Regions from separate parts of the Herbaspirillum sp. C7C8 genome, predicted to be linked through region 2. Evidence: predicted binding sites of a transcription regulator. Region 2 holds the regulator's gene; the other holds the start of a gene.
What was found. The regulator LexA, encoded in region 2, represses DNA repair genes until DNA is damaged. The targets are predictions, from matches to a motif close to ACTGTATNNNNATACAGT.
Positions count from the first base shown of each region.

Region 1: the regulator LexA is predicted to act here: its motif matches at 8,347-8,364, upstream of HWE01_RS20015 (ATP-dependent helicase).

Region 1 covers NZ_JABXGG010000021.1:33,330-44,779, forward strand. Annotated here, with positions in the region: gene HWE01_RS19990 (PhoX family protein) at 1-732, shown strand, start outside; gene HWE01_RS19995 (hypothetical protein) at 823-1,551, shown strand; gene HWE01_RS20000 (diguanylate cyclase domain-containing protein) at 1,493-3,178, opposite strand; gene recJ (single-stranded-DNA-specific exonuclease RecJ) at 3,389-5,083, opposite strand; gene HWE01_RS20010 (hypothetical protein) at 5,080-6,111, opposite strand; gene HWE01_RS20015 (ATP-dependent helicase) at 6,183-8,306, opposite strand; gene HWE01_RS20020 (lipoprotein-releasing ABC transporter permease subunit) at 8,634-9,899, shown strand; gene lolD (lipoprotein-releasing ABC transporter ATP-binding protein LolD) at 9,892-10,608, shown strand; gene argE (acetylornithine deacetylase) at 10,718-11,450, shown strand, end outside.
Region 2 covers NZ_JABXGG010000005.1:100,254-111,703, reverse strand. Annotated here, with positions in the region: gene HWE01_RS08435 (polysaccharide deacetylase family protein) at 1-745, shown strand, start outside; gene HWE01_RS08430 (peroxiredoxin) at 796-1,272, shown strand; gene HWE01_RS08425 (PhoH family protein) at 1,732-3,435, shown strand; gene HWE01_RS08420 (inorganic phosphate transporter) at 3,529-4,536, opposite strand; gene HWE01_RS08415 (DUF47 domain-containing protein) at 4,607-5,233, opposite strand; gene HWE01_RS08410 (replicative DNA helicase) at 5,434-6,879, opposite strand; gene rplI (50S ribosomal protein L9) at 7,082-7,534, opposite strand; gene rpsR (30S ribosomal protein S18) at 7,561-7,845, opposite strand; gene priB (primosomal replication protein N) at 7,900-8,199, opposite strand; gene rpsF (30S ribosomal protein S6) at 8,221-8,586, opposite strand; gene lexA (transcriptional repressor LexA) at 8,915-9,574, shown strand; gene HWE01_RS08380 (tetratricopeptide repeat protein) at 9,787-11,450, shown strand, end outside.

The DNA.
Region 1 (11,450 bases), on a different contig from region 2:
TTCAACTGGGTGCGCGTCAAGCCGGGCATGCAGAAGGCCGCGGCCTTCCTTGAAACCCACCGCTATGCGGCACTCGCCGGTGGCAGCCTGGGCTTCACCAAGATGGAAGGCACGACCGTCAACGCGCAGGACAAGATCGCCTATTCGGCCATGTCCTACATCCAGACCTCGATGCTCAATGGCTCCGGTCACATCAAGGTCGCCGGGCCCCGGGCCGGCGCCGTGTACGCCCTGAACCTGCGCGGTGGCCAGCGCGATACCGGCGGCAATGTCATCGACAGTGAATGGGTCGCCATCGACATGGCCCCGCCGGCGGCCCTGGTGGGCGTAGACCTGAAGACACCGGATGCCCTCGGCAACCTGGCCGATCAGGAGCACATTGCCAATCCGGACAACATCAAGTTCTCCGAGAAGCTCCGGACCTTGTTCATCGGCGAAGACAGCGGCATGCACGTCAACAACTTCCTGTGGGCCTACAACGTCGATACCAAGGCGCTCACCCGCGTACTGTCCTGCCCGGCCGGTGCCGAATCGACCGGCCTGCACGCCGTCGATGAGATCAACGGCTGGACCTACGTGATGAGCAATTTCCAGCACGCCGGCGACTGGGAAAAGGGCTTGCACGACAAGGTCAAGGACACCCTCGACCCGCTGGTACGCGCCAACTACAAGGATCGCTTCGGTGCCACGGTCGGCTATCTGACTGGTTTGCCGCATACCGGAAAGGCCTGATGTGAAGTAAAAGGTTTCACCCCGAAGCGGGCGGACGGAACGCATTCTGCTAGGATCAGGCCCTATCAGCTCGTTTCGTGCCGCCTGCCGATGACCAGAAAGCTGTTTTTTCTCCTGCCGCCCCTGCTGTGCCTCGCACTGCTGGCCGGGTGCGCCTCGACACCCGCCCCGCATGGCGAAGTCAAGGGCGCCCAGGCCAGTTCACGCGAGATGGGCCAATCCGACAGCAACCGCGTGGCTACCCTGGCCATGCGGGCCAATCTCGACAGTCTCTACCTGCTGATGTCCAAGCTGTATCGGCGCAATCCGGCCGAATGGAAAAAGACTGCGGCCAGCCGCGACGAGGCCGAGCAGAAGGTGCGCCAGGCCATCGAACAGCGCCAGGCCTGGCCGGAACTGCAGGGCAAGCGCGATATCGAGGCCATGACGCTGGCCTTGTCGCCGGAGTTCAAGGGGGATAGGGTCGCGGCCTTCATCGATGCCACCGCCGACATGATCATCGTGGCGCATGGCAACAAGATTGAATTCTTCCTGGTCGACGGGCTCGATGCCCAGCGTCTCTACAACGCTGCCCGCAATGTGGAGATCGCCGCCTGGATCCTCTCCAGTCGCCGCCATGCCAGCGGTGCGCCCTTGCTGCTGTCCGACGAGATCGGCAGCCAGGTACGCAATCTGAGTTTCGAACGTGAATTCGGCAAGATCGTCGGCCGCCTGGACCTGATGGCCGAATTCATGACCGAGCGCTATCGCCGTGCCGGCATCAGCTATGTGCAGAACCTGTTGGGCGGGTCATTCCTGCAGTTCCTGCCGGTACGTTGAGTTCGTCGGCCACCGTCGGCCGTGCCGGGGCAATCACGTAGCAGCCACGGCCGTTGCCCTTGGCGGCATACATGGCCTTGTCGGCCGCCTGCAGCAGGCTGTCGGCGTCACAGCTGCCGTCACACACGGCGATGCCCACCGACACGCCCAGCTGATAGTCTCCCTGCGCCAGGTGCAGCGGTTCCGAGACCACCTTGATACATTTTTCGGCCAGCACCTGCGCGCCCTGTTCGTAGGGCTGGCCGAGATCGGTAATGAGCAGCACGAATTCATCCCCGCCCACGCGCGCCAGGGTATCGCCGTGGCGGGCCACCTGGCGCAGGCGCCGTGTGACTTCCTGCAGCACCAGGTCGCCGGCCTTGTGGCCGAGGGTATCGTTGATCGGTTTGAAACCGTCCAGATCCAGGAACAGCAGCGCCACACCATTGCGTTCGCGGCAGGCGTGGGTGAGCGCCGCCTCCATCCGTTCGGCCAGCATCATGCGGTTGGGCAGGCCGGTCAGCACGTCGTGATGGGCCTGATGTTGCAGTTCGGCCTGGTGCAGCTTCAGGCGGGAGAGCAGCCCATTGAAGGCCATGGTGAGGTGGCCGACCTCATCGCGCCGCTCCACCGGCAGCGGCGACAGCGGCAGCTCGCCGCGCGTCATGCGGTCGGCCAGGGCGGCGGCACGGCGCAGCGGACGGAAGAACCACAGGTAGGCCAGCACCACCAGCGCAACCACCATGACCCCCTGGATCAGTCCGCCGCGTCCGATCAGGGCGCGGGTGCGGGCGACCGTGGGCAGGGCATCGGCCAGCGGCAGCGTCACCGCCACCAGCCAGCTGGTACCGGGCACCGAGGAAAAGGCTTTGATTTCACTGACCCCATTGGCCGCCACGTCCACGCCATTGCCACGGTATCCCTGCTGCAGGGCCTGGTCCATCAGCTTGTCCTGGCCCACGGGAGGCAAGCGGGTATAGACCAGGGCCTCGTCACTGGAGGCGATGATCAAGCGCTGGTTGGGCGCAATGAGCAGGAAACTGCCGGTCGGCCCCAGTCTGGCCCGTTGCAGGTGATCGAGGAAGCCCGGCGCAGTCAGTTCGGTGCTGCCGCCCAGTACCCCCACGATCCGGCCCTCGGCATTGCGCAGCGGCGTCATGATCGCAAGGATGGGTTTGCCGCTGGCCGGGCTGGTCAGGGGCGGGCAGATCACGGTGGCGCCCTGCATGACGCGTTCGAAATCGGGGTACCGGGTCAGCGACAGGGCGCGGCGGCCGTTGAGCGTAGGGTAGTCGACGACGATCATGCCGTTGGTGTCGGCCACGAAGAGCCCTTGCGCAAACAGCGGCTGCAATTCCTGGTGCTCCTGCAGCCAGGTGTACAGTCCTGCGCGGTCTGCCGGCATCGCCGCCGGCAGGTGGCGGGCCAGGCGTTCCAGGTAGTGCGCCCGCTCCTGTACGCGGTACCCGATGTCCTCGGCCAGATAGCTGGCGATGGTGCTTTGCTGGTCGGCTGCGACCTGGGCTTGTTCCTTTTCCAGAAAGTCGATCAGGATGTAGTAGCGCATGAAGGCGCTGACCACGATCAGCAGGAGGCCGAAGAGGACGAGTCGAGACACCAGGCTGCAATGGATGCGCTTGAGCTTCATTCAGGGATTTGATGTTGTTGTTTTTGCTCGGAGCGCCCTTGTTGCCCACTTCCTTCAAAATTGCCCGGAAGTCGCTCCAAGCCAATATTGTGCCACTGCAATGTGGCGCCGGTGCTCTTTTTTTAGCTATTGCCGGACTGCAATCCTTGCCGGGCAAGGCTTTGCCCGCGTCCGCAGCCCGCCTGGCTCGACGAGGGGCCTGTCAGGGTTTCAGGCGGGTTCCGCATGTTCCACCATCAGTTGCACGCTGGTCTTGCCGTTGTATTCGTTGGCATCCAGCCGGAAGGCGACCTGGGCATGGTCGGGCAGGGCATCGGTATGGCCGAACCAGATGGCGTCATACTTGCGCCCTCCCTTTTCCAGTTGCAGCTTGAGGTGCTTGTCCTTGAGGATGCGCTGGCTGAGCACGCGGAAATGGTCGCAGAACACCGGCGGGGCAAAGCCCTGGCCCCACACTTGCTGGTCCATCAGGCTGATGAATTCCACCGAATAGTAGCTGTCCTCGAGTTCGCCATCGGTCTCGATGACGCGCTCCAGCTGGTTTTGCGTGAGCCAGTCGCGCCCTACCGCCTCGAAAGCCTGCGCAAAGGCATCGAAGGCTTCAGCATGGATGGTCAGCCCGGCCGCCATGGCGTGGCCGCCGAACTTGGTCATCACCGAGGGGGCATGCTTGGACACCAGATCGAGCGCGTCACGCAGGTGGAAACCGGCGATGGAGCGGCCCGAGCCCTTGATGAAACCTTCATCTCCCGGTGCGAAGGTGATCGTGGGGCGGTAGAACTTGTCCTTCAGGCGCGAGGCCACGATGCCGATCACGCCCTGGTGCCAGGAGGGATCGAAAACGGCGATGGTGCGCCGGTCGGCCGGGTTGAAATCGTCCAGCAGCAGCAGGGCGGTGTCCTGCATGCCGGCTTCGATGTCGCGCCGTTCGCGGTTGATGGCGTCGAGTTGCTGGGCGATGGCCCAGGCACGGCCTTCGTCATCGGTAGTGAGGCATTCGATGCCCAGCGACATGTCGGCCAGGCGGCCGGCCGCGTTCAGGCGCGGGCCGACGGCAAAACCGAGGTCGAACGGAGTGGCGCGGCGGGCCTCGCGGCCGGCGGCGCGGAACAGGGCGGCGATGCCGGGGTGCATCTTGCCGCTGCGCATGCGCTTCAAGCCCTGCGCCACCAGGATGCGGTTGTTGGCGTCCAGCTTGACCACGTCGGCCACGGTGCCCAGGGCCACCAGGTCGAGCAGGCTGTCCAGCCTTGGCTGGGTCTGGGCATCGAAGAGGCCGCGCTTGCGCATCTCGGCGCGCAGCGCCAGCAGCACGTAGAACATCACGCCCACCCCGGCCAGGTTCTTGCTGGGGAAGCCGCATTGCGGCTGGTTGGGATTGACGATCACGCGCGCCTCCGGCAGGGCGTCGCCGGGCAGGTGGTGGTCGGTCACCACGACGTCGATGCCGCGCCGCTTGGCTTCGGCCACACCATCGATGCTGGCGATGCCGTTGTCGACGGTGACGATGATGTCGGGATTCTTCTCGCGCACGGTCAGCTCGACGATCTCGGGCGTCAAGCCGTAACCGTATTCGAAGCGATTGGGCACGATATAGTCGACCTGCGCGCCCAACAGGCGCAATCCGCGCAGGCCGACGGCACAGGCGGTGGCGCCGTCGCAGTCGTAGTCGGCGACGATGACCAGCTTCTTGCGCGCGGCGATGGCGTCGGCCAGGTAGCTGGCGGCGGCATCGATATGCAGCAGGCCGGACGGGGCGATCAGGGCATTGAGCTCGCTGGCCAGCTCACGTGCGGTGGACAGGCCGCGCGCCGCATAGACGCGTGCCAGCACCGGGTGCACCCCTTCGGCGATGAGTTGCTCGGCCTGGGTGATGTCATAGGAGCGGGTGGTGACGCGTATCATGCCGACAGCCCCGCCAGTGAAGGTTTGTGCCAGAAACGCCGCAGCGCGCCACGGGTGACCGTCACTTCCAGGCTGCGATCCGCGCCGCTCAGGATCAGATTGAGCGACTCCAGGCTTGCTGCCCGCAGCGATACCAGCAAGGGCGCCAGCCAGTCGCGGTCCAGGTGTTCCAGGTGCTGCAGCCAGAGACCCCATTCCTCGGCCAGCGCGGCTTCGGCCAGGGCATCGAGCACCAGCAGGCGGTGGCCGCTGCCGCGCACGAGCTGGGCCGCGCCCCCATCGATGCGCTCCTGCCCGAAGGCGCGCAGCCAGCCACGCAGGCCGAAGCGTTCGGTGTAGATGTCCTGCGCCAGCACGCCGGCATCGGCGCCGCCCCAGATCCAGATCGAGTTGATGGCCTTCTGGCCGCGCATTTCGCGCTGTTCGTTGAGGGACTCGGCGAACCATTGCATCTGCACTTCGTTTTGCAGCTTGCGCCAGGCCAGCTCGCCCGGTCCTTCGGGCATCCAGATATCGACATTGCGCCCGCTGGCCGCCGAAGGCGTGGAGGTGCGCAGGCCGGCCCAGGCATCGGCCCGGATGAACCAGGTACGGGCGTCGCCATAGACCAGCTCATGGCCGATCTCGGTAAAGAGCGGCAGGGCGGCGTCGAACAGGCGGCGCGATTCGTCCTCCTCCAGTTGCAGCTGGCCGATGTCGGTCAACACCAGATGATCGCGGGCCACGTGGATGTGGGCCGGATGCAGCACGAACCAGTGGCCGGCGCTGGGCGCGTGGCCCAAGCGCTGCATCAGCGCGCTGGCGGCAGCCGGGCTGCAATCCTGGGCGGCAGGCGGCAGGCCGAAGCGCCGGGCCAGCCAGTGTTCATGCGGCAGGGCGCGTGAAAACGGATCATGCGCCTGGCGCGCCACGGCCTTGCCCCGGCCCAGCAGCATGGCCAGGGCCGGCGCCTGGCACTGGCGCAGCAGGTCGCGCGCCAGCTCGGCCGGGGGCAGGGCGAAGGGGATGAGGATGTCGAGTTGATTCATGGGGCGCTATTTTAGCGGCTGGCGCGCCGCTTGGCCCCGTCGACTGCACAAAGCTTCACTTCAAGACAGTGTCATTGCTTGTTCCAGGCGTTTTTGGCGCGCTGTCGCACCAGCATGCGCACGCTGTCGGGCATGGGCGTGCGCGCGCCATTGGTCTCGGCCGAGAACCACAGGCTGTCCTCGAAGAAAGGCAGCATGCGCGGCGTGATGAAACGGCTGCGGATGCCGTTGATGTGGCGCTCGCCCTGCGCCGTCTGCTGGGTGATGTAGAAGCGCTGCGGTACCACCAGGTGCAGATACTCCCTGGCGCGTGTCATGGCCACGTACAGCAGACGCCGTTCCTCGGCGATCTCGGCCTCGCTGCCGGTGGCCAGGTCGGACGGAATGCAGCCGTCGACCACATTCAGTACATGGACCGAGCGCCATTCCTGGCCCTTGGCGGAGTGGATGGTGGAGAGCGTCAGGTAATCTTCGTCGCGATAGGGCGGGCCGGAGAAATCGCTGCTGGCCTCGGGCGGGTCCAGGGTCAGTTCGGTGAGGAATTTCTCGCGCGAGGCATAGCCCCTGGCCAGCGCGGTCAACTGCTCGAGGTCGGCGGCGCGGGCGTCGGCATCCTCGTAGCGTTGTTCCAGCTGCGGCAGGTACCAGTCGCGCGCGGCCTGGAGGTCGGTCGGCCAGGTCGCGCTGGCGCGACGCATCAGGTCATAGGTGTCGGCAAAGGCCTGCCATTGCAAGGCGATGCCGGAGGGCGCGCTGAAGTTCAGGAGCGCGTCGGCCGGGTCGCTGGCACCGGCCATCAGGTCCAGCACCTTCCTGGCGGTAGCGGGACCGACCCCGGGGATCAGTTGCAGCGCCCGGAAGCCCGCCATCCGTCCACTGGGATTGTGGGCCAGGCGCAGCAGGGACAGCAGGTCCTTGATGTGTGTGCTTTCCAGGAACTTGAGGCCGCCGAACTTCACGAAGGGGATGTTGCGCCGGACCAGTTCCAGTTCCAGCGCCGCGCTGTGGGTGGCGGTACGGAAGAGCACCGCCTGCGACTTCAGCGTGAGTCCTTCTTCCCGATGCGCCAGGATGCGGTTGGCCACCCAGCGCGCCTGTTCGGCCTCATCCGGGATCACCACCAGTTGCGGCTTCTGCGAGGAAGGCTTGTCGCTCCAGAGCTGCTTGAGGTGCCGCTCCGGCGCATCGGCGATGACCGCATTGGAGGCCTGCAGGATGGGCTGCGTGGAGCGATAGTTCTGTTCCAGCGTCAACAGCCGCGCCGACTGCGTGAACAGCTCGGGAAAGTCGAGGATGTTGCGCACCGTGGCGCCCCGGAAGGAATAGATGGACTGGGCATCGTCGCCTACGGCGGTCACACCGGCGCCATCCGGTTTCATCCTTTGCAGGATCTCGGCCTGCAGGCGGTTGGTGTCCTGGTATTCATCCACCAGCACGTGGTCGAAGCGCGCGCCTGCCGACTGCGCGATCACTGGGTCCGAGAGCATGTCGGCCCAGAACAGCAGCAGGTCGTCGTAATCCAGCACATGCTGGGCTTCCTTTGCCTCCACATAGCGGGTAAAGAGTTCGCCCAGCAGCCTTTCCCATTCCCGGCACCAGGGGAATTGGGTTTGCAGCACCGTGCCCAGGTCTTGCCGGGTATTGACCGCACGTGAATAAATGGACAGGCAGGTCGCCTTCAGCGGAAAACGCTTGTCGGTCGAGGACAGCCCCATCTCATGGCGCAGCAGGCCGATCAGGTCTTCCGAATCGCCGCGATCCTGGATGGTGAAGTCTTCTTCCAATCCGATGACGGTCGCGTATTCGCGCAGCAGACGCGCGCCGATGGCGTGGAAGGTGCCCGACCAGGGCAGTTGCGGCGGGCTGTCGGCAGGCGCGAGCCCCAGGACCTGTCGGATCACCTGGCCGACGCGCCGGCCCATGTCGGCGGCCGCCCGGCGCGAGAAGGTCAGCAGCAGGATGCGCTGCGGGTCGGCCCCATCGAGGATCAGCCTGGCGACGCGGTGCGCCAGGGTATTGGTCTTGCCGGTACCGGCGCCGGCCACGATGAGCAGCGGCAGCTGCTGTGCCGGCGGAAGCTTGCTGCCGTGCTCGACCGCCTCGCGCTGCTGCGCGTTCAGGCGCGCAAACGGATCGCGCTCGCCGCCGGGCGGGCTGCTGGTGTCGGGGACGTCCTGGGCGAGTTCGGGTGGCATGGTGCGGGAAATCCGGAGGGGCGAGGGGGCGCAAGCAGATACTGTATATATAACCAGTTCATGATGCAACATCAGGAAGTGCTTTTATATGAAGTCACTGAGCGCGAACCTCTGCCGTGGAAGTGAATCTACAGACATCACGGCGGGCGACCGACGGGTCAGGCGCGAGCAGGCGGCTGAGGGCCAGGGATGGGCCGTCGGTCCAAACTGTGGCAAACTTCGCGCTTTGTCTTCGCCCGTGTTGGCGTGCGGCCGGAGCATTGCGCCCCTAGCCGGGGGCGCGAGGCGACTGGTGGCACATTGTGCAGGCCCTCTCCCGGAGCAATTTTGAGTCTGATTAAAAACCTGCCGTTCGAATGGCTGGTCGGTATCCGCTACACGCGGGCCGGCAAGCGCAGCGGTCGCAACAGTTTCATTTCCTTCATTTCCCTCATTTCCATGGCCGGCATCGGGCTGGGCGTGGCCGCGCTGATCGTCGTGCTGTCGGTGATGAACGGCTTCCAGAAGGAGGTCCGTGATCGCATGTTGTCGGTGCTGCCCCATATCGAGGTGTTTGACGCTTCCGGTGCCATGCACGACTGGCAGGCTGTCGCCAAGCAGACCTTCCAGAACCCGGAAGTCCTGGGCGCGGCGCCCTACGTGTCCGGTCAGGGCATGATGACGCGTGACGACAACCTGCGCGGCGTCATGGTGCGCGGCGTGCTGCCCGAAGAAGAGCGCAAGGTGTCCGACGTGGCCGGGCAGATCAAGCAGGGCAGTTTCGATTCGCTCAAGCCCGGCGAATTCAACATCGTCATCGGCGGCGAGCTGGCGCGCGGCATGCGCGTGGGCCTGGGGGACAAGGTCACGCTGATCGTGCCGCAGGGGCAGGTGACCCCGGCGGGCGTGCTGCCGCGCCTGAAGCAGTTCACCGTAACCGGCATCTTCGAGGCCGGCCATTATGAATTCGACTCGTCGCTGGCGTTCATCGACATCAAGGATGCCGAGACCCTGTTCCGCATGGATGCCCCTACCGGCGTGCGCCTGCGCATCCGCGACATGTTGCAGGCCCCGGAAGTGACTCAGCAACTGGCCCACACTCTCACCGGCGACCTCTACCTGCGCGACTGGTCGCAGCAGAACAGCAACTGGTTCGCGGCCGTGAAGACCGAAAAGCGCATGATGTTCATCATCCTCGCCCTCATCATCGCGGTGGCGGCCTTCAACCTGGTGTCCACGCTGGTGATGACGGTGACCGACAAGCAGGCCGACATCGCCATCCTGCGCACGCTGGGGGCCTCTCCCGGTTCCATCATGAAGATCTTCGTGATCCAGGGCGCACTGGTGGGCCTCATCGGTACGGCTGCCGGGGTCGGTCTGGGCGTGCTGGTGGCACTGAACATCGATGTGCTGGTGCCGGCCATCGAACATGCCTTCCATGTGCAGTTCCTGCCCAAGAGCATCTATGTGATTTCCGAATTGCCGTCCGAGCTGATCTGGTCGGATGTCACCACCATCGGCGGCCTGGCCGTTGTGCTGGCATTCCTGGCCACGCTCTATCCGAGCTGGTCAGCGGCCCGTGTCAAACCGGCGGAGGCGCTGCGCTATGAATAATATTGATCCGATCAAGAACCGCCAGGCCGTGCTCTCATCGCGCGGGCTGGGCAAGACCTTCACCCAGGGCAAATATTCCGTGAAGGTGTTGGGCAATGTCGATATCGACGTCTACCATGGCGAGCAGGTTGCCATCGTCGGCGCCTCCGGTTCCGGCAAGTCGACCCTGTTGCACTTGCTGGGCGGGCTCGATACCCCCAGCAGCGGTACCGTGAGCCTGCTGGGCAAGGATTTCGCCAGCCTGGGCGAGCGCGAGCGCGGAACCCTGCGCAACCAGTCGCTGGGCTTCGTCTACCAGTTCCACCACCTGTTGCCGGAATTCTCTGCGCTGGACAATGTGGCCATGCCGCTGATGATCCGCCGCATCAAGCGTGCCGAGGCGCAGGAACAGGCCCGCGAGATGCTGGACAAGGTCGGCCTGGCGCAACGCGTGACGCACCGGCCGGGTGAACTTTCCGGCGGCGAGCGCCAGCGGGTGGCGCTGGCGCGCGCGCTGGTCACGCGCCCGGCCTGCGTGCTGGCCGACGAACCGACCGGCAACCTCGACCGCAGCACCGCCGATCGCACCTTCGAGCTGATGATCGAACTCTCGCGTACGCTGGGTACGGCCTTCGTCATCGTCACCCACGATATCGAGCTGGCCGGGCGTTGCGCACGCGTGCTGCGACTGTCCGACCAGGGGCTCAAGGCGGCCGGTCAGCAGTCTTGAGGCTTTCCGGGTAAGCTATGCCCTTGATACCGCCGTCTTTTGGAGACGGCGGTATGCTTTTGAAGACACGAATACCTGAACAGATACAGATGGAAACTGGAGCAAGACAATGAACACCCGCCAATGGCTAGAGACCCTGGTCGCCTTCGATACCACCAGCCGCAATTCCAACCTGGAACTGATCACCACCGTGCGGGACAGCCTGGAAAAGCAGGGCATCTCCTCCTGGCTGGCGCACAACAAGGAGCAGACCAAGGCCAACCTGTTCGCCACCTTGCCCGCTACCGCCGGTCCCGATGCCGGCAGCACCGAGGGCGGGATCGTGCTCTCCGGACATACCGACGTGGTGCCCGTGGATGGCCAGAAATGGGATACCGACCCCTTCAAGCTGACCGAGAAGGAGGGCAGCTTGTACGGTCGCGGTACCTGCGACATGAAGGGCTTCATCGCCACCTCGCTGGCGCTGGTGCCGGAATTTCTGGCCATGCCGCGTGTGAAGCCTATTCACCTGGCGTTCTCCTATGATGAAGAAATCGGCTGCATCGGCGCTCCCGTGATGCTGGAAGAGATCGTCAAGCGCGGCATCAAGGTCGATGGCTGCGTGGTCGGTGAGCCCACCAGCATGAACGTGGTGGTAGCGCACAAGGGCATCAACGTGTTCGCCTGCAAGGTACACGGCAAGTCCGCGCACTCTTCGCTGACCCCGCAGGGCTGCAATGCCATCGAGCATGCCGCGCGCCTGATCTGCGCCATCCGCGATTTCGCCGATGGCTACAAGGCCAATGGCCCCTATGACCAATTCTTCGATGTGCCTTTCAGCACGATGACCACCAATCAGATCC
Region 2 (11,450 bases):
GGTGGAACACTACGGCCTGAAGACCCTGATGTACGGCACCCTGCTGCCGGCCCCCGATATCGGCAAGACCTGCGCGCAATTCATGCGCGCAGCCCGGGATGCCGGCTTCGAATGCGGCATCCATACCTGGGACCACCGCGTCTGGCAGGACGACGTGCGCACCGCCCCGGCCCAATGGACGGTCGAAACCATGCACCGCTCCCATGCCCGCTACCGCGAGATCTTCGGCCAGGCGCCGCGTACCCACGGTGCAGCCGGCTGGCAGATGAATGATCACGCCTTCGTCCAGCTGGACCAGTTCGGCATGGCCTATTCTTCGGACGGCCGCGCGCAGTTGCGCGAGGATGGCCGCCTGGCCGATGCCGATGCGGGCCCGCATCGCCTCTCGGCCTTCGGCAAACCGCTGTCCTGCGTGCAATTGCCGACCACGCTGCCCACGCTGGACGAAATCCTGGGCCGCGAGATCGGCGGCAAGATGATCGATGCGGACAATGCCGCTGAGTTTTTGCTTCAGTTGACCAAAGAACCACGTGATCACGTTTTCACTCTGCACGCGGAACTTGAAGGACAGAAACTCGGCCCCATTTTCGAACGACTGCTCACCGGCTGGCGTGCCCAAGGCTATGAACTGGTGTCCATGGGCGACTACTACCAGAGCATCAAGAATGACGTCCTGCCCATCCTGCCGATCGCCTGGGGCGAGTTGCCCGGCCGTTCAGGCGAGATGATCGTGCAGGCCATGTAATCCCGCCAGCCAACCCTCCACCAACAAGATTTCACCTACGGGGCGCCACTTTGACAGACCGACCATCCCTCCTGAACAAGACCGTGCCGGACTTCTCGGCCGCCATGACCAGTGGCAAGACCTTCAACCTGGCCGACTATCGCGGCAAGAACCTGGTCCTGTACTTCTATCCCAAGGACAACACCCCCGGCTGCACCACCGAGGGCATGCAGTTCCGCGACCTGCATCCCGAGTTCCAGGCCGCCAATACCGAAATCTTCGGCATCAGCCGCGACAGCCTGAAGTCCCACGAAAACTTCAAGGGCAAGCTGGGCATGCCCTTCGAGCTGATCTCCGATCCCGACGAAAGCCTGTGCACCATGTTCGATGTCATGAAGATGAAAAACATGTATGGCAAGCAGGTGCGCGGCGTGGAGCGCAGCACGTTTGTGATTGACGCCGCAGGCAAAGTGGTGAAAGAATGGCGTGGAGTGAAGGTTCCTGCACACGTGGATGAGGTGCTGTCCTTCATCAAAACCCTGGCCTGAATGAAGTCTCATACCTGAACGAGCGGTCCGGTTGCTGCATCGCAATAGCCCATCAGGCTGCTGCGTCCAGCCTCCGGCAGCAGACTTCGATTCAGGCCGCGGCGCCGGTACCTGGCAAGTGCCTGCGACGTGTTCCAACCATGCGGTCAAACGATACAAGCCATTGAATTCAAACAGAAAAACGTTTGCTGGAAGCCGTTTCAGGTTAAGGCCCGAGGCCTGCCGAAACGGCTTTTTTACTTTTTACTTTGCCACCCTCGCCGTCCAGGCCAATCAAGCCCTCGCCCATTGCCTGTCGGCATACCGTCCGGACCCGTCCGGCACGCTGCACGACAGGTGCAAGGATTTCATTGGCATGCCCGGCCCCGCAGCAAGATCCCTCCCTTTGCTGTCTGATGTATTGCTTCACCTGTTCGCTCTGACAAAGCGGTGTTTTCTTCATCCACTTCCGAGGTCCTGATGCCCCTGCCCAAAATGCCGAGCAAACCAGCTTCGATGCTGTCTCCCGAGGACTATCCCAAGGCCGATCGCAACAAGCCCGTCAAACCGAACATCACTCTCGTTGAAACCTCCGCTCCCGTAGTTGCACCACAAGAAGTTGCAGTTGCCGTTGCCGACGTCTCCGACACCAAGGTCGCAGCGCCCCGTGCGCGCATCACCGGCAAGACTGCCGCCGTGGCCGAGAAACCCAAGGTCGCTCCCAAGAGCACCGAAGTCCGTCCCAAGTCGCCCACCAGCCGCGTGGCCGACAAGCTGGGCAAGTCCAAGCTGTTCGTGCTGGATACCAACGTGCTGATGCACGATCCGACCTCGCTGTTCCGCTTCGAGGAACACGACATCTACCTGCCCATGGTCACGCTGGAAGAATTGGACAACCACAAGAAGGGCATGTCCGAAGTGGCCCGCAATGCGCGCCAGATTTCGCGTTCGCTGGATGCGCTGGTGTCGGATATTGCCGAAGATGCGATCGACCTGGGCATTCCCTTGTCCAAGCTGGGCAACAAGGATGCCAAGGGTCGTCTGTACTTCCAGACCAAGCTGCAGAACGCCGCCCTGCCCGAAGGCCTGCCCGAGGGCAAGGCCGACAACCAGATCCTGGGTGTGGTGCGCGCGCTGGACCAGCAGTATCCGGAACGTCCGGTGGTGCTGGTCTCCAAGGACATCAACATGCGTCTGAAGGCGCGTGCCATCGGTCTGCCCGCCGAAGATTACTTCAATGACCATGTGCTGGAAGATACCGACCTGCTGTATTCGGGTATCCAGCAGTTGCCGGATGACTTCTGGAACAAGCACGGCAAAGGCATGGAGTCCTGGCAGGAAAGCCGCCACGGCAGCAGCTATACCTACTACCGTGTGACCGGCCCCTACGTGCCGTCGCTGCTGGTCAACCAGTTCGTCTTCATCGAACCCAAGAATGGCGAGCCGGCCTTCTACGGTCAGGTCAGCCAGATCAACGGCAAGACCGCCGTGTTGCAGACCCTGCGCGACTTTGGCCATGCCAAGAACAGTGTCTGGGGCATCACTGCACGCAACCGCGAGCAGAACTTCGCGCTGAACCTGCTGATGAACCCGGAGTGTGATTTCGTCACCCTGCTGGGCCAGGCCGGTACCGGCAAGACCCTGCTGGCACTGGCCTCGGGCCTGGCGCAGGTGCTGGAGACCAAGCTCTACAACGAAATCATCGTCACCCGCGTGACGGTGCCGGTCGGTGAAGACATCGGTTTCCTGCCGGGCACGGAAGAAGAGAAGATGGGCCCCTGGATGGGCGCCTTCGATGACAACCTCGAAGTGCTCAACAAGTCCGATGGCGATGCCGGTGAATGGGGTCGCGCTGCAACCCAGGATCTGATCCGCTCGCGCATCAAGATCAAGTCGCTCAACTTCATGCGCGGCCGCACTTTCGTGAACAAGTTCTTGATCATCGACGAGGCCCAGAACCTGACGCCCAAGCAGATGAAGACCCTGGTCACGCGCGCCGGTCCCGGCACCAAGATCGTCTGCCTGGGCAACATTGCCCAGATCGACACGCCCTACCTGACCGAAGGCTCCAGCGGCCTGACCTATGTGGTCGACCGCTTCAAGGGCTGGGCGCACAGCGGGCATGTCACCCTGGCGCGGGGCGAACGCTCGCGCCTGGCCGATCACGCCAGCGACGTGTTGTAATCATTTTTCTTCAGCATCAATGCAAAAAGCCACGTGAAAACGTGGCTTTTTGCTTTTGCACGGCGCGGCGAGTGCCGCGCCAACGGGAACGACTTACAGCACGTGCACGCCGATCCACCACGCGATCGCCGCCACGAAGGCCGAGGCCGGGATGGTGAAGATCCACGCCCAGACGATGTTGCTGGCCACGCCCCAACGCACGGCCGACATCTTCTGTGCTGCCCCCACGCCGACGATGGCGCCGGTGATGGTGTGCGTGGTCGAGACCGGAATGCCCAGCGCCGTGGCGATGAACAGAGTGATCGCGCCACCGGTTTCGGCGCAGAAACCACCGACCGGCTTCAATTTGGTGATTTTCTGGCCCATGGTCTTGACGATGCGCCAGCCACCGAAGAGCGTACCCAGGCTGATGGCGCAGTAGCAGGCAATGATGACCCACATCGGCGGTGCATCCGGCGAGGAATAGCCGGAGGCGATCAGCAGCATCCAGATGATGCCGATGGTCTTCTGCGCATCATTGCCGCCGTGGCCCAGGCTGTACATGGAGGCCGACAGCAATTGCAGGCGCCGGAACCAGCCGTCGATCTTGCGCGGCGTGGAGCGGTAGAAGATCCACGATACCGCAAGCATCATCAGCGAGCCGAACACCAGGCCCAGCAAGGGAGACAGCACGATGAAGAGAATCGTCTTCAACAGACCCGCCGAGATCAGCGCCCCGGTACCGGCCTTGGCCACGGCCGCACCGACCAGGCCGCCGATCAGGGCATGCGAGGACGAGGACGGAATACCGTAGTACCAGGTCACCAGGTTCCAGAAGATGGCACCGATGAGGGCACCGAAGATGACGTACTGGTCAACGATGGCTGGCTCGATGGTGCCCTTGCCCACCGAGGCCGCCACGTGCAGCTGGTGAAACACGAACACGGCGGCCAGATTGAAGAAGGCCGCCATGGCCACGGCGGTCTGCGGGCGCAGCACGCCGGTCGAGACCACGGTAGCGATCGCGTTGGCGGCATCGTGGAAACCGTTCATGAAATCGAACAGCAAGGCCAGGACGATCAACAACGCGAGAATATGTAAGCTGATTTGGATTGTTTGCATGGGGAAACCGTTGTGTGAAAGCAGCGGCGTCCCCGTCGGAAATCGAGGGAATCGCCGCTACGCCGACAGATCAGGCGTTTTCGACGATGATGCCTTCGATGATGTTGGCCACGTCTTCGCAGCGGTCGGTGACGGTTTCCAGGATTTCGTAGATGGCCTTGAGCTTGATCAGGGTGCGTACATCAGGTTCATCGCGGAACAGCTTGGACATGGCCGCACGCATGACGTGGTCGGCATCGGATTCCAGGCGGTCGATTTCCTGGCAGATCGCCAGGATCTGGCGCGAATTGTCCATGTTCGACAGCAGGCCCACGGCCGCCTGCACCTTCTCGGCGCAGGACAGGCACAGCTCGGCCAGGCGCTTGGCCTCCGGCGTGATGGACTTGATGTCGTACAGCGAAATGGTCTGGGCAGCGTCTTCCAGCAGGTCCAGGATATCGTCCATGCGCGTGATCAGCTGGTGGATGTCATCACGGTCCAGCGGCGTGATGAAAGTCTTGTGCAGCAGTTCGATGGCATTGTGCGTGATCTTGTCGGCTTCCTTCTCGACGGCTTCAATGGCATGCACACGGATTTCGAGGTCATCGAAATTGGTCATCAGCGCTACCATTTCCTTCGCACACTTGACCGCCAGCTCTGCATGCTGATTGAAAAGGTCAAAGAATTTGCCTTCAGTCGGCATCAATCGTCCAAACATTTTTCTCTCTCATCAATGGTTAGCGCCCGGTTCAAGCGCCGTTTCGAACCGGCCTGCGGCTGCCCCCATGGAAGCCGGTATCCCGCCCTGCCGGTCCTGCACGAACGGCCTTGGGAGCCGTCCGCCTTGCATGCCACGGGCGCCCCAAGGCTGCCCGTGATCCTCCGGCGACGCACCTGACCGGCGCGTCGCCCATGGCCTCAGTCGCCGCCGTAAGGCTGCGCCAGATTGCCGATATAGTTGTCGTACTTGGTATACATCCCCAGGAAGGACAGGCGAATGCTGCCGATGGGGCCATTACGCTGCTTGCCGATGATGATTTCCGCCGTGCCCTTGTCGGGCGAGTCCGGATTGTAAACTTCATCGCGGTAAATGAACAAAATGACGTCCGCATCCTGCTCGATGGCACCCGATTCGCGCAGGTCGGACATCACGGGACGCTTGTTGGGACGCTGTTCCAGCGAGCGGTTCAGCTGCGACAGGGCGATCACCGGACAATTGAGTTCCTTGGCCAGGCCCTTCAGGCTACGCGAGATTTCCGAGATTTCGGAGGCGCGGTTTTCAGAAGAGCTGCCGCCGTTGCCGGACATGAGCTGCAGGTAGTCGATGATGATCAGGCCCAGCTTGCCGCATTGACGCGCCAGGCGGCGCGAACGTGCGCGCAATTCGATGGGCGACAGCGCCGGGGTTTCATCGATGTAGAACTGAGCATCGTTCATCTTCTGGATGGCGTGCGTCAGGCGCGGCCAGTCCTCGTCGAGCAGGCGGCCGGTACGCAGGCGGTGCTGATCCAGCCGACCAACCGAACCCAGCATACGCATGGCCAGCTGGGCCCCGCCCATTTCCATGGAAAATACGGCCACCGGCAGACCCGACTCGATGGCCACATGTTCGCCGATATTGATCGAGAAAGCGGTTTTACCCATGGAAGGACGACCCGCGACGATGATCAGGTCACCCGGCTGCAGGCCGGAAGTCATCTTGTCCAGGTCCATGAAGCCGGTGGGTACGCCGGTGATGTCGCTGGAGCTGTCGCGGTTGTAGAGTTCGTCGATGCGCTCGACCACCTGCGTCAACAGCGGCTGGATTTCCATGAAACCCTGGGAGCCACGCGAACCTTCTTCGGCGATGGCGAAGATCTTGGATTCGGCCTCGTCCAGCATGGACTTCACATCCTTGCCCTGCGGATTGAAGGCGTTACCGGAAATTTCGTCGGCCACCGTGATGAGCTTGCGCAGGATACCGCGATCACGGACGATCTCGGCATAGCGGCGGATGTTGGCAGCAGAAGGGGTGTTTTGCGCCAGCGCATTCAGATACACCAGGCCACCCACCTCTTCGGCCTTGCCGCTGGTGGACATGGCTTCATAGACGGTGATGACGTCAGCCGGCTTGGTGCTGTTGATGAGCTTGACGATGTGCTCGAAGATGATGCGATGGTCGTAGCGATAGAAGTCGTCAGCGCTGACGAAATCGGCAATGCGGTCCCAGGCTGCGTTGTCCAGCAGCAGGCCGCCCAGCACCGACTGCTCGGCCTCGATGGAGTGTGGCGGCACGCGGAGCGCATCGATCTGGGGATCGGAGGACTCCTTCTGGCCACGGAAAAATTCTGGATTGCCGCGGGACGATTCTTTCATGGCGCGCATTATAACCTGCTGATGTGAAGCCGTAGGTCAGGCCGAACGTTTTTGCACGACCTGCCGCTTCATATGAACGAATGCCATATGAAGCCCCCGACATCCCGGCGGATCGCGACGACCGCCAGCGGGACGCCGGAGGCAAAGACAATAAAAAAGCCAGGCGAACCCGGCTTTTCCATTGCAAAACGAATTGCAGCAAACAGGCGTATTACGCTTGCTCGCCCTTGACTGCGATGGTGACGTCGACCACCACGTCGGTGTGCAGAGCCACCGACACCGGGTGTTCGCCAACGATCTTCAGCGGGCCGTTGGGCAGACGCACTTGCGACTTTTCGACGGCGAAGCCCTTCTTGCCCAGCGCTTCAGCGATGTCGAAGTTGGTCACGGAACCGAACAGACGACCGTCAACACCGGCCTTCTGAGCGACTTCCACGGTGGCGCCAGCCAGCTTTTCGCCTTGGGCTTGAGCGGCGGCCAGCTTCTCGGCAGCGGCCTTTTCCAGCTCGGCGCGCTTGGCTTCGAATTCAGCGATGGCTGCATCGGTAGCGCGGCGGGCCTTGCGTTGCGGGATCAGGAAGTTGCGTGCGAAACCGTCCTTGACGCGCACGACATCACCCAGACCGCCGAGATTCACGATTTTTTCCAACAGAATGACTTGCATGTTTTTCTCCTATTTCTCGACGCTGATTAGGCGTTGTGCAGATCGGTGTACGGCAGCAGGGCCAGGTAACGCGCGCGCTTGATGGCGGTGTCAACTTGACGCTGGTAGTGGGCCTTGGTACCGGTCAGGCGTGCCGGCATGATCTTGCCGTTTTCCTGGACGAAGTCCTTCAGGGTGTCCACGTCCTTGTAATCGACCTGTTCAACGCCAGCGGCGGTGAAACGGCAGAATTTCTTGCGCTTGAACAGCGGGTTTTGCTGTTGACGCTTGTTTTTCAGCTTGCTTTTATCGAACTTTTTACCGAATGCCATGGTTGGCTCCTGTATCTAAAAATTGGGTAAGGTCTGTTTGGCTACCTTGCGTCTTCAATCCGACGCGACCGGGCCAAAATCAACGATATGAAACACGACACTCTTGCTGTTGCGATTCCTGCGGGCCAGAAAGCCGGTGAACCGGAAGACCTCCCCCAGCGCTGCCCTGTTGAGCGCACCGGAGATTTCTCCTGCTGCCAGCGCTGCGATCTCGAATTCGACCTGACGCTGCATGCCAGCTTCCATCTGTTCCGACTGATGCTGCAACCTGGCAGTGACAATCGGGATACCGGCCGGCGTGTAACGTAAAACATCACGTTCTGCCAGGCTGGCGATGACTTGAAACTGGTTCACTCTCCGCGATGTTCGCAGCGCTTAAGCTGCCGGTGCTTCGGTACGGCTCTTGGCCGCGTCTTCCTTCTGCACTGCCTTCAGGATGGGGGAAGGACCGGTTTCGGCCTTCTTCATCTTGACGGTCAGGTGGCGCAGGACGGCGTCGTTGAACTTGAAGCCGGTTTCGATTTCAGCCAGCGTTTCGCTGTCGACTTCGATGTTCAGGCAGACGTAGTGAGCCTTGGCCAGCTTCTGGATCTGGTAGGCCAGTTGACGACGGCCCCAATCTTCGACACGGTGGACCTTGCCGCCGCGGGTGGTGACGATGCCCTTGTAACGCTCGATCATCGCCGGCACTTGCTCGCTTTGGTCCGGGTGGACGATAAATACGATTTCATAATGACGCATGTAGACTCCTTATGGACTTATTGAAGACGCCCACCCCGGCGTCAAGACGGGTGTGGGAAGAAGAAAACCAGAGATCATACTAGCTTTCGCCCACCAGGGCAATGTCGGAGCCCACAAACGCCGCCCCGGCGGTGAGATCGAGCGGTCAGCGCGCCACACTTTCCGACTTGGCGGCATCAAATCTCATGTGTCTGCCTATATATATGCAGGAGAAAGATTGCCTTTTCCGCCTCGCAAAGTGCATGTTGCCGTTGACACAAGGATTGTACCTGTATAAAAATACAGACTGTTCATCCAGACAGCCTTCCCTCCGAGAAAGGCCACCCCCATGCTCAAACTGACTGCGCGCCAGGAACAGATCCTGAACCTGATCAAGAACGCCATCGAGAACACCGGCTTCCCTCCCACGCGCGCAGAGATCGCCGCCGAATTGGGCTTTCGCTCCGCCAATGCGGCCGAAGAGCATCTGCAGGCCCTGGCCCGCAAGGGGGCCATCGAGATTTCTCCCGGCACCTCGCGCGGCATCCGCCTGCGCGAGTCCGGCGCACTCCCAGGATCCGTGGCAGCACGACAAATGGCCCTGCCCCATCCGGCGCTGATGCAGCTGAGCCTGCCACTGATCGGACGGGTGGCGGCGGGTTCGCCCATCCTCGCCCAGGAACATGTGGAAAAGACCTACCAGGTCGACCCGGCCATGTTCCCGGCCAAGCCGGATTACCTGCTCAAGGTGCGCGGCATGTCCATGCGCGACGCCGGCATCCTCGACGGCGATCTGCTGGCAGTGCGCCGCGCCGATCAGGCGCGCAACGGCCAGATCGTGGTGGCCCGCCTGGCCGATGAAGTCACGGTCAAGCGCTATCAGAAGACCGGCAGCGTCATCACCCTCTTCCCCGAGAATCCGGAATTCGAACCCATCATCGTCAAGCCGGAAGAAGACCAGTTCGCCCTCGAAGGACTGGCCGTCGGATTGCTGCGCAGCTGGAACTGAGCCCGGGGCGGCCCACCACCCCGCACCAGGCGAGCAGGCCGCAAGCCGCTCCAGCAGGCTGCGCGCCGTCTCTTGCTGCATCAACCTCCGCCTAAAACGGAGGTTTTTTGCTTTCTATTCAGCTCTTCGCAAGTGACGGGTTGCGCATATCATGTCTGCTGGATAGCTATGTCCGGCGCCAGCGATGCGCCCAACCAAGAGGACCCCTTTCGATGTCGACGCGCAAGAGCAGCAACAAGCACGGCAAACCCGTTCCGGCCCCGGCCGCCGCCAAGGCCAACCTGCAGGATCTGCTGGATGTCCGCAAGAGTCTCGATCTGCTGGACAGTCGCCAGACCGAACAAGCCAAGGCCATCTGCGTGGCCGTTCTCAAACGCGACCCTGAACTGGTCTTTGCCAATCACGCGCGCGGCCTGATCGCCACCCAGGAGGGCCTGCACCCGGAGGCTGAGCACTATTTGCGCAAGGCCTTTGCGGCCGATCCCGCCAATGCCGAATACCTCAGCAACCTGGCCGCCGCCGTGCTGGCACAGGACCGGGTGGACGAGGCCATCAAGCTGTACGAGCAGGCCATCTCGCTGGACCGGGAAAACCGGGCAGCACGCATCGGCCTGGCCAATGCGCTGCACGAAAAGAATGACCCGGAAGCCTCCATTGCCTACTTCGAGGACGCGGTCAAACGGGAGCCGGATGCCCCCGGCCCCCTGTCCCACCTCGGTCGCGCCCTGGTCGAGGCCAAACGCTACCAGGAGGCGGTGGCCACGATTCTCAAATCGCTGGAACTGGACATCAGTTTCGCACCCGGACATACCGCCTTGGGCGAGGCGTTTTACGGCATGGAGATGTACAAGGAAGCACTGGAATCGCTCAAGACGGCCATCCTGCTCGACCCTCAAGACACCTATGCCCAGATCAAGATCGCCGATGCCTATCTGAAACTGGAGAAAATCAGCGAAGCGCACGAGCACCTGCAACGCATCATCGAGATTGCCCCCAGGGATCCCAACAGCTACATCCGCCTTGCTTCCAGCCTCTTTGCGACCCAGGACCGCTTCGAGGATGCCATGCAGCTCTTCAACAAGGCCCTCGAACTGGATCCCAGGCAGGCGCTGACTTACAACAACATGGGCGCGGTCCTGCATGATCACGGCGACACCCATGAGGCCGTAGCCAACTTCCGCAAGGCATTGACGCTGCGCCCCAACTATCCGACGGCGCAACACAACCTGGCCTTGAGCCTGTTGCTGCACGGCGAACTCAAGGAAGGCTGGGCCTGCCACGAAAGCCGTCTGGTCACGCGCGAGCGCGCCCATGTCTACAAGTTGATCCACAAGCTCTTCGGCATCATCCCGAAATGGGATGGAAAGTCCTCGCTGGCCGGGAAGTACATCCTCCTGATGCACGAGCAAGGCTTCGGCGACAGCATCCAGTTCCTCCGTTATGTCCGGCTGCTGGTCGCACAGGGCGCGCGGGTGGCGCTGCACGTCAAGAATCCTCTGTACCGGCTGTTCCAGTCCTTCACACCGGAAATCACGCTCATCCGCGAAAGCGATCCGCTGCCACCCTGCGACTGCGCCTATGTGCTCATGAGCCTGCCCTACGCACTGGGAACCGATACGGTGGAAGACATCCCGGCATTCCCGAGCTATCTGGCAGCCGATCCGGCCCTGGTCGAGGTCTGGCGCGAGCGCATCGCCGCCATGGGCGGCGCGGCACCCGGCAAGCTGCGTGTGGGCGTAGTCTGGGCCGGCAATCCGGAACACGGCAACGACCGCCATCGCTCCATCAGCCTGAACAAATTTGCCAGATTGTTCAGCCTGCCGAACATCGAGTTCTACTCTTTACAGAAAGGCAAGCCCACTGAAGGGCTGCGCAC